Regions from separate parts of the Paenibacillus sp. FSL R7-0204 genome, predicted to be linked through region 2. Evidence: a T-box and tRNA genes for the amino acid it is inferred to sense, from the RefSeq annotation. Region 2 holds a T-box; the other regions hold tRNA genes.

Region 1 (3,249 bases), 5.7 Mb from region 2:
CCATCACCTTGTCATACGCAGAATGAAAACCCGGCGGAATTCTATCCGGATTCAGCACAGAAGGCAGCAGTGAGAATGCCAGCGACTCCTGCTCCGAGAAATCCAGCGGATATAAAAAGAATTTGCCCATGAACCGGTAGCCCGTACCTCTTCCTTCATTCGTAACCGGTGCAAAGTGGCTGATCACCTCAAGATCCCTGTAGATCGTTCTAATATTCACCTCGCACCTAAAAGCCAAGTCTGCTGCGGTAATCCCCGGGTTCGACTGAATGGCGTTAATGATTCTGAAAATCCGTATTACTTTGTCTGTCATAACAAATGCTCCTCAGTTTCCAAGTAAGTGTTGCCTATGATCCAATAGTCCAATAGTTATACTATATCAGTTCTATAGAAACATAACGCCCTCCCATACTATTGCAACATCCCGGCCCTTACAACAAAATCACCCTGGCGGGTGAATGATACTGGTGCCTCTATACCACTCTTACACGAAGCTCACTTTTCTCCATCAACCTGCCTTCTCTCCATCTCTCTGCCTTCTGGCGGCCATTTGACAGCTGCAGCCCTTAGCACCCTGGCTCATTGATACTCTGAATTCTATTGTGTTCGGTGTTTCGCACACGTTCTGAAGTGTTTCTTACTTTAATGGCGGTGCTTACACATCCTATATTTTTCAATAATAAGTATTTTCTCTCACCGACTGTTTGCATTGAGCCGCATTGTTGCACATCTTGCAAGATTTCTTAACAATGTTACGGGCTACACTATATTGTTGCATCATTTGCAGGAATTCCGGTGATTAGAGCAAATTAGCGCGGGCTTTGTTGCATTTCTTGCAGGATTTCAGCATCGGTCGCTTCTATTGGGCAGCATTGCTGCATTTCTTGCAGGATTTCTTAACAATGTTACGGGTTGCGAAGCATGGGCCAATACTTTATCGCAGCAGCATCGATTGTATTCGGATTTCCGCATACATTTCCAAATAGCAAAAAAAGTCCGCCTTCCCCATAGGGCTGACGGACTCATGCGATACAGATATAAGCGGGTGATGGGAATCGAACCCACGCTATCAGCTTGGAAGGCTGAAGTTCTACCATTGAACTACACCCGCATAGGTGAAATGAAGTATCGGGATGACACGATTTGAACATGCGACCCCCTGGTCCCAAACCAGGTGCTCTACCAAGCTGAGCTACATCCCGTTAATACAAAAGTTAAATCAGTGAAGTAATAATGGCGCGCCCTGAGAGATTCGAACTCCCGGCCTTTTGATTCGTAGTCAAACGCTCTATCCAGCTGAGCTAAGGGCGCAAAATCTATATGGAGCGGACGACGGGAATCGAACCCGCGACCCTCGCCTTGGCAAGGCGATGCTCTACCGCTGAGCCACGTCCGCAAAAACATGGTGCGCGTGAAGGGACTTGAACCCCCACGTCGTGAAACGCCAGATCCTAAGTCTGGTGCGTCTGCCATTCCGCCACACGCGCACACGTTACAAGAAAATGGTGAGCCATGAAGGACTCGAACCTTCGACACCCTGATTAAAAGTCAGGTGCTCTACCAACTGAGCTAATGGCTCTCATAAGAGAAACAATCGAAAATAGATGGCTGGGGATATAGGAATCGAACCTATGAATGACGGAGTCAAAGTCCGTTGCCTTACCGCTTGGCTAATCCCCAATATTATAATTAGCAAAATACTACGGAATCGGATGGATACTCTATACTTCGAGATATAGGATGCTCAATCCCTCATGTCTTAATACCAATTAAAATGGCGGAACCGACGGGATTCGAACCCGCGATCTCCTGCGTGACAGGCAGGCATGTTAGGCCAACTACACCACGGTTCCATGTTTGGCACTTTGGGGTCCCCGGAAAGTATTCGGAATATGCTACAGAGCATCTCTTCACTTTGTGGGGATAAATTGCGGGGGCAGGATTTGAACCTGCGGCCTTCGGGTTATGAGCCCGACGAGCTACCGGGCTGCTCCACCCCGCGTCATTGTACAAAATCTATTCGGTTAAGATAGATGGTGGAGGCTGAGGGGTTCGAACCCCCGACCCTCTGCTTGTAAGGCAGATGCTCTCCCAGCTGAGCTAAGCCTCCATATATGACTCGTATGGGATACTCTTCACTCCGTTACGAGATTGCGGAGCATTCCTTACGATGCCTATGCTTCAACGAACCCAGGGATTTCTCATCCCATCATTCAGAGAAGAAATTGGTGACTCGTATGGGATTCGAACCCATGTTACCTCCGTGAAAGGGAGGTGTCTTAACCCCTTGACCAACGAGCCATGCTGTGTAAAAACTTCAGTGAGAAGTAATGCTACGGAGAGAGAGGGATACTCTTCACTTCGTTACGAGATTGCGAAGCAGTGCTAACGAAGCCTATGCTCCAACGAACCACTGAGGGTTCTCATCCCTTTGCAGAGAAGTAATGCTACGGAGAGAGAGGGATTCGAACCCTCGAGACGCTTGTGGCGCCTACACGATTTCCAATCGTGCTCCTTCGGCCAAACTCGGACACCTCTCCATATGGCTCCCCGAACAGGACTCGAACCTGTGACAACTCGATTAACAGTCGAGTGCTCTACCAACTGAGCTATCAGGGAATATGTAATCAATTAGGGCAAAAAAAATACCACAGTGTGTGTGGATGGTCCGCTTGGCGGCGTCCTACTCTCCCAGGACCCTTCGGTCCAAGTACCATCGGCGCTGGAGGGCTTAACGGTCGTGTTCGGGATGGGTACGTGTGGAACCCCTCCGCTATCGCCACCAAACGGGCATTTACAGCGTAAATGCTTCAGGAATTTGATTCCTGAAAACTGAATCCGAAACGAATCTGCGTGTTAAAACTTTTGGATAAGCCCTCGACCGATTAGTATTGGTCAGCTCCATGCATTGCTGCACTTCCACCTCCAACCTATCTACCTCGTCGTCTTCAAGGGGTCTTACTAATTGGGAAATCTCATCTTGAGGGGGGCTTCACGCTTAGATGCTTTCAGCGCTTATCCCGTCCGTACGTAGCTACTCAGCCATGCTCCTGGCGGAACAACTGATGCACCAGCGGTACGTCCATCCCGGTCCTCTCGTACTAAGGACAGCTCCTCTCAAATTTCCTGCGCCCACGACAGATAGGGACCGAACTGTCTCACGACGTTCTGAACCCAGCTCGCGTACCGCTTTAATGGGCGAACAGCCCAACCCTTGGGACCTACTTCAGCCCCAGGATGCGATGAGCC
Region 2 (3,249 bases):
GAAATATCCTGAGGAGTCCGCTACGATGGGGCCGTCCGAGGTGCTCCGTGATCTGGTGCCGGAATACCATTACAAGCGTGCAGCGGGCTATGAGGACCCCTCGTATCCTTATCATGAAGTGATCTCGTTCTATCTGGACAAGCTGGAGGATTCACATGTGCTGTTCCCGGAGGCGGCCCTGTCCTGCATGGAGCGTCTGGGGGCACTCTCCCGGGGAAGCTTCCTGCTGCTCACTGCCGATAAGGGAGACCACCGGCTGGAGAACTGGGAGTTCGCCGAGCCGCCAAAGCTGATTCATCACGGAAGCATCTCGCTTACGGCGAATTATCATGCGCTGGTGCATTATTTTGAACGGAAGGGTGCACAATCCCAATTCACGCAGCATCATTATAAAAATCTTAATGTGGGCTGTATCCTGATGCTGGAGGAGCCGATGCTGCATCCACATACCCGGCTGGCCTACCGGCGGTTTGTCGAGCGGTTCGGGCCGGATGATTTCTTCAGCCTGAAGGTATGGATCGACAAGAATTACGACACCATCGGCATGCAGCAGATTCTGGCCTTCTGGCGGCTGGGGGGCTATGACGCGGAGCTGTTCATTCAGAGCGCCGAACGGATCTCTGCGCTGCTGCCGGATGCCAGCGACGAGGAGCTGCTGGACCTTCAGCGGGGGATCGACCGGATGTGGCGGGGCTTCTACCCGATGCCGCAAAAGTATGATTTGGCGCTGGACTGCGGCCTGCTGCTGTTCGAGATGGAGCAGTACGGGGAATCCCGCCGCTTCCTGGAGCATTCGCTTGCGTCAAGTACGGAAGAGCCTGTAATTACCGTGCTGTACTGCCTGGCGATCTGCAGCTATGAGCAGGAGGATGATGAGGCAGCGCTGGATTATACGCGCAGATCCCTGCTGATCGAGCCGGAGCATGAGGAAGCATTGGAGCTGCTGGCGGCGCTCAGCCAGGACCCGGCAGAGGCGTAGGCGGCTGCCCCAGGCAGTCCGGTACGGCCCTTTACACCCGGTGTGTGTTTTGTTATTCTGTATCCAATAAAGCAAACGCGATGACGAGAAGAGTACATTCGGGTTCTTCCCTCACAGAGAGCTCCGGCTGGTGTGAAGGAGCAGGGAAGACTGAATGGAAACAAGCCTCTGAGCGGCTTACCGGAACCAGGCAGCAGCCGGGGATGGTACGACAGGAGCTCCTGTTACAGAGCTAGAGTATAAGCCCTGCGTGATGGCAGCGCCGTACTTGATGAGATTAATATGGTGACATATTAATAAACCTGGGGTGGTACCGCGAGAATTTCGTCCCCAAGACTTACGGTCTTGGAGGTGAGGTTCTTTTTTGTTGTATCCAGCGAAGGCGGCATGCTACCCATAAACAGGAGGAGATTGGAATGACGGACAATAATGGACCGGCTCTGCCGGAGAATTATATGGATAGGCTGATTAGAGAAGATGTGGAGGCGGGAGTCTTCAGCAGGGAGATCTGCACCCGGTTTCCACCGGAGCCCAATGGCTATCTGCATATCGGGAGTGCTTTTGCCATCCATACAAACGTGGAAATTGCCCGTAAATACGGCGGCCGCTTCCATCTGCGCTTCGATGATACCAACCCGCTCAAAGAGGATAAGGAATATGCGGAGGCAATCATCCGTGACCTTGAATGGCTGGGCTGCAGTCCAGGGGAGCACATCTACTACGGCTCCGATTATTCGGAGGAGATCTACCGCAGGGCAGAGACGCTCATTCTGAAGGGGAAAGCCTATGTCTGTGATATGACGGCAGCAGAGGTAACGGCTTACCGGGGGACCTTAACCGGGCCGGGGAAGGACAGTCCTTACCGCAGCCGAACGCCGGAGGAGAATCTGCGGCTGTTCCGGGAGATGCGTGCGGGGAGCTATCCGAATGGCGCTAAAGTGCTGCGGGCCAAGATCGACATGGCCTCGCCGAACATGAATCTGCGAGATCCGGTGCTGTACCGGATTATTCATGCCGCGCATTACCGCACGGGCGTTGCCTGGTGCATCTACCCGATGTATGATTTCGCCCATCCGATTCAGGATGCGCTGGAAGGGGTGACGCATTCGCTCTGCTCGATCGAGTTCAAGGATCACCGGCCGCTGTATGAGTGGGTGCTGCGGGAGCTGGAGATCCCTGAAGCCCCGAGGCAAAGGGAATTCGGCCGGGTGAACCTGACGGGAGTGGTCACCAGCAAGCGGTATCTCCGGGAGCTGGTTGCCGGGAATTATGTGGACGGCTGGGATGATCCGCGGCTGCCTACGCTCAGCGGGCTGCGCAGAAGGGGATTCACGCCGGAGAGCATCAGGGATTTTGTCCGGGAGATCGGGATGGTCCGGAATACGGCCATGGTGGATTTCTCGCTGCTGGAGCATTGCCTGAGACAGGACCTGAAGGCGAAGGTGCCGGCGGTCATGGCGGTACTGGACCCGCTGAAGGTCGTGCTTACCAATTACGCTGAAGGGGCCTCTGAGCTGCTTCCGATCCCTAACAACCCAGAGAATGCCGAGCTGGGTTCAAGAGAAGTACCGTTCTCCGGCACGCTCTACATCGAGCGGGCCGATTTCATGGAGGTGCCTGTGAAGGGCTTCCGCAGACTGGTTCCAGGCGGCGAGGTGCGGCTTAAGGGCGGTTATATTATCCGCTGCCATGAGGTCATTAAGGATGCGCAGACGGGGGCCGTCCTCGAACTGCGGTGCACCTACGACCCGGAGACCAAGAGCGGCGGTGCATTAAGCGGCCGGAAGGTGAAGGGGACCGTGCAATGGGTCTCCGCTGCACATGCGCTGAAAAGTGATGTATACCTGTATGAACAGCTGCTGACGGATAACAGCGGGCCGAAGGAGGAGGGCGAGAGCTGGGAGGAATACATCAACCCGAGTTCCGTAACTCTGCTCACGGATTGCCTGCTGGAGCCGCTTGCGGGTAACCCTCAGCCCGGGGACACCTACCAGTTCCTGCGTCACGGCTATTTCTGCATCGACAGCAGGTATAGCACAGCTCAGAAGCTGGTGTTCAACCGAATCGTCCCGCTTAAGGACACCTGGAAGGGCAACGCGGCCACATCCGGGGAAGTGTAATATATACACATTCTAGGAACGCTGTACGGACTGGCTACGCCAAGGCAATTTTCTTAAAAGCTCAAAGAGTTACACATGCAGCGATGCTCCTGTTATAGGAGCATCGCTGATTTGCGTGATGCGCCTGCCAAGCTAATGGTCGACAAGCGG
Region 3 (3,249 bases), 150 kb from region 2:
AGACGAAACGTCTCCAAGGATGAGAGCGTTACATTGGAAGAGTTTCGTTCATCGCTCATCCGTACGACTGGAAGCGACCTGGGATTGAACGATGTGAAATGGATGTCCCGATTTGGAAATGCTACACGGCAAGCGGGACGCTATCGGAATGGTCGATTGTTCTTGGCGGGAGATTCGGCGCATATTCATTTTCCCGCTGGTGGACAGGGAATGAACGTCGGCTTACAAGAAGCGATGAACCTAGGCTGGAAGCTTGCAGGAGCAATCAAAGGCTGGGCTCCAGACTGGCTATTAGACAGTTATCATGCCGAACGTTTTCCATGGAATACGGCCTTGCTCCGGAATACCGAGGTCCAAACCCTGCTTCTGGACGTGACGCCTCTCATCACGGAACTGCGAAGCATGCTGGCTAATCTGATTCAAATACCGGAGGCTAATTATCAAATCGCTGCACAAATTTCCGCCCTGGACGTACATTATGCACCCGGCGCTGAAGCGCGTTCCCATCCTTTAAACGGGAAACGTTTCAAAGATCTAAGCTTAAAGCTGAAAGACGGGCAATTAATTAACTCCTATCCACTCCTGCACAAAGGTACTTTTCTTCTGTTGCATTTCCATTCTAATGAACAGAATAGCGGTCAATGGGAAACGTATAGCAACCTTCAAGTTGTACATGCCTCTTTAGCTGAGGCTGATGCGGATTGGAACGACGTCCACACGGCGCTTATTCGGCCGGATGGACATATTGCCTGGGCGATTTCTCTATCCGATCCCAATCCAATTCAAATCATAAAAGAAGGAATCATTCGCTGGTGTGGAGACATTACCGTGTAGTAATTCGTTTGGGGTGTGTAACTGCCTTCCCATTGGGTGAACTTGTATTTGGGGGCGTCTGGATAAACTAAAATCACGCAGTGTTGTCTTGCTAGGGTCGAAGCCAAGGAACTCCCGGTGGCGCTCGTTATCCTTGACCGGCCGGCGGAACTGGCGACTGGAGGAATTTTTGCGGTAGCGGAAATGATTCGGAAAAATAAGAACAGCCCATTAGACTTTTCATCTAATGGGCTGTTCTTACTAAAATTATACCGGCGAGAGGACTCGAACCTCCACGGTTTCCCACTCGATTTTGAGTCGAGCGCGTCTGCCATTCCGCCACGCCGGCGTATACATATATAATTTCCAGAAAAATAATGGAGGTGCCACCCAGATTTGAACTGGGGATAAAGCTTTTGCAGAGCTTTGCCTTACCACTTGGCTATGGCACCACATGAAATGGAGCGGACGACGGGAATCGAACCCGCGACCCTCGCCTTGGCAAGGCGATGCTCTACCGCTGAGCCACGTCCGCATATAATGGCTGGGGATATAGGAATCGAACCTATGAATGACGGAGTCAAAGTCCGTTGCCTTACCGCTTGGCTAATCCCCAATATATTTTTTAAAAGAAAATGGGGCGACCGATGGGTCTCGAACCCACGAATGCCGGAACCACAATCCGGTGCGTTAACCCCTTCGCCACGGTCGCCATGTGAAGCTTTTAAGTTGTATTCCTATGTAATTCTTATAAAAGAAAATGGGGCGACCGATGGGTCTCGAACCCACGAATGCCGGAACCACAATCCGGTGCGTTAACCCCTTCGCCACGGTCGCCATATGATTCTTTTATATGAAATTACTTGGCAGGGGCAGCAGGAATTGAACCCACACCAACGGTTTTGGAGACCGTTGTTCTACCTTTAAACTATGCCCCTAAAAAATGGTGGAGGCTGATGGATTCGAACCACCGAACACGTACGTGAGCAGATTTACAGTCTGATGCGTTTGGCCACTTCGCTAAGCCTCCACGGATGGTGCCGGCGAGAGGACTTGAACCCCCAACCTACTGATTACAAGTCAGTTGCTCTACCAATTGAGCTACACCGGCATATTAAGTTGTATATGGTGGCGCGGGAGGGAATCGAACCCCCGACACAAGGATTTTCAGTCCTTTGCTCTACCGACTGAGCTACCGAGCCATATAAATGTTTTGGTAAAAATGGCGGAACCGACGGGATTCGAACCCGCGATCTCCTGCGTGACAGGCAGGCATGTTAGGCCAACTACACCACGGTTCCATGTTTGGCACTTTGGGGTCCCCGGAAAGTATTCGGAATATGCTACAGAGCATCTCTTCACTTTGTGGGGATAAATTGCGGGGGCAGGATTTGAACCTGCGGCCTTCGGGTTATGAGCCCGACGAGCTACCGGGCTGCTCCACCCCGCGTCATTGTACAAAATCTATTCGGTTAAGATAGATGGTGGAGGCTGAGGGGTTCGAACCCCCGACCCTCTGCTTGTAAGGCAGATGCTCTCCCAGCTGAGCTAAGCCTCCATATATGACTCGTATGGGATTCGAACCCATGTTACCTCCGTGAAAGGGAGGTGTCTTAACCCCTTGACCAACGAGCCATGCTGTGTAAAAACTTCAGTGAGAAGTAATGCTACGGAGAGAGAGGGATACTCTTCACTTCGTTACGAGATTGCGAAGCAGTGCTAACGAAGCCTATGCTCCAACGAACCACTGAGGGTTCTCATCCCTTTGCAGAGAAGTAATGCTACGGAGAGAGAGGGATTCGAACCCTCGAGACGCTTGTGGCGCCTACACGATTTCCAATCGTGCTCCTTCGGCCAAACTCGGACACCTCTCCATATGGCTCCCCGAACAGGACTCGAACCTGTGACAACTCGATTAACAGTCGAGTGCTCTACCAACTGAGCTATCAGGGAATATACATGCCAGGCTTGATCGCCTGAAAACTGAATCCGAAACGAATCTGCGTTGTAGAGTTTGGATAAGCCCTCGACCGATTAGTATTGGTCAGCTCCATGCATTGCTGCACTTCCACCTCCAACCTATCTACCTCGTCGTCTTCAAGGGGTCTTACTAATTGGGAAATCTCATCTTGAGGGGGGCTTCACGCTTAGATGCTTTCAGCGCTTATCCCGTCCGTACGTAGCTACTCAGCCATGCTCCTGGCGGAACAACTGATGCACCAGCGGTACGTCCATCCCGGTCCTCTCGTACTAAGGACAGCTCCTCTCAAATTTCCTGCGCCCACGACAGATAGGGACCGAACTGTCTCACGACGTTCTGAACCCAGCTCGCGTACCGCTTTAATGGGCGAACAGCCCAACCCTTGGGACCTACTTCAGCCCCAGGATGCGATGAGCCGACATCGAGGTGCCAAACCTCCCCGTCGATGTGGACTC

Evidence for each region. The T-box of region 2 lies ahead of MKX42_RS05255 (glutamine--tRNA ligase/YqeY domain fusion protein). A T-box ahead of a tRNA ligase gene usually reads a tRNA of that ligase, here a tRNA-Gln.
Region 1: it has a tRNA-Gln gene. The T-box ahead of MKX42_RS05255 (glutamine--tRNA ligase/YqeY domain fusion protein) is inferred to sense a tRNA for this amino acid. The anticodon was not compared.
Region 3: it has a tRNA-Gln gene. The T-box ahead of MKX42_RS05255 (glutamine--tRNA ligase/YqeY domain fusion protein) is inferred to sense a tRNA for this amino acid. The anticodon was not compared.

What each region holds. Positions count from the first base shown of each region.
Region 1 is NZ_JBBOCA010000001.1:6,896,606-6,899,854, forward strand. Features, by position in the region: gene MKX42_RS29765 (helix-turn-helix transcriptional regulator) at 1-313, opposite strand, end outside; tRNA gene MKX42_RS29770 (tRNA-Gly) at 1,041-1,111, opposite strand; tRNA gene MKX42_RS29775 (tRNA-Pro) at 1,129-1,202, opposite strand; tRNA gene MKX42_RS29780 (tRNA-Arg) at 1,235-1,311, opposite strand; tRNA gene MKX42_RS29785 (tRNA-Gly) at 1,322-1,396, opposite strand; tRNA gene MKX42_RS29790 (tRNA-Leu) at 1,404-1,487, opposite strand; tRNA gene MKX42_RS29795 (tRNA-Lys) at 1,504-1,579, opposite strand; tRNA gene MKX42_RS29800 (tRNA-Gln) at 1,606-1,680, opposite strand; tRNA gene MKX42_RS29805 (tRNA-Asp) at 1,776-1,853, opposite strand; tRNA gene MKX42_RS29810 (tRNA-Met) at 1,929-2,002, opposite strand; tRNA gene MKX42_RS29815 (tRNA-Val) at 2,035-2,110, opposite strand; tRNA gene MKX42_RS29820 (tRNA-Glu) at 2,227-2,301, opposite strand; tRNA gene MKX42_RS29825 (tRNA-Ser) at 2,451-2,540, opposite strand; tRNA gene MKX42_RS29830 (tRNA-Asn) at 2,544-2,619, opposite strand; rRNA gene rrf (5S ribosomal RNA) at 2,671-2,787, opposite strand; rRNA gene MKX42_RS29840 (23S ribosomal RNA) at 2,866-3,249, opposite strand, start outside.
Region 2 is NZ_JBBOCA010000001.1:1,154,675-1,157,923, forward strand. Features, by position in the region: gene MKX42_RS05250 (tetratricopeptide repeat protein) at 1-979, shown strand, start outside; T-box leader at 1,051-1,314, shown strand; gene MKX42_RS05255 (glutamine--tRNA ligase/YqeY domain fusion protein) at 1,396-3,099, shown strand.
Region 3 is NZ_JBBOCA010000001.1:1,300,009-1,303,257, reverse strand. Features, by position in the region: gene MKX42_RS05920 (monooxygenase) at 1-834, shown strand, start outside; tRNA gene MKX42_RS05915 (tRNA-Leu) at 1,084-1,162, opposite strand; tRNA gene MKX42_RS05910 (tRNA-Cys) at 1,192-1,265, opposite strand; tRNA gene MKX42_RS05905 (tRNA-Gly) at 1,274-1,348, opposite strand; tRNA gene MKX42_RS05900 (tRNA-Gln) at 1,355-1,429, opposite strand; tRNA gene MKX42_RS05895 (tRNA-His) at 1,450-1,525, opposite strand; tRNA gene MKX42_RS05890 (tRNA-His) at 1,575-1,650, opposite strand; tRNA gene MKX42_RS05885 (tRNA-Trp) at 1,678-1,751, opposite strand; tRNA gene MKX42_RS05880 (tRNA-Tyr) at 1,758-1,843, opposite strand; tRNA gene MKX42_RS05875 (tRNA-Thr) at 1,849-1,924, opposite strand; tRNA gene MKX42_RS05870 (tRNA-Phe) at 1,940-2,015, opposite strand; tRNA gene MKX42_RS05865 (tRNA-Asp) at 2,037-2,114, opposite strand; tRNA gene MKX42_RS05860 (tRNA-Met) at 2,190-2,263, opposite strand; tRNA gene MKX42_RS05855 (tRNA-Val) at 2,296-2,371, opposite strand; tRNA gene MKX42_RS05850 (tRNA-Glu) at 2,377-2,448, opposite strand; tRNA gene MKX42_RS05845 (tRNA-Ser) at 2,598-2,687, opposite strand; tRNA gene MKX42_RS05840 (tRNA-Asn) at 2,691-2,766, opposite strand; rRNA gene MKX42_RS05835 (23S ribosomal RNA) at 2,828-3,249, opposite strand, start outside.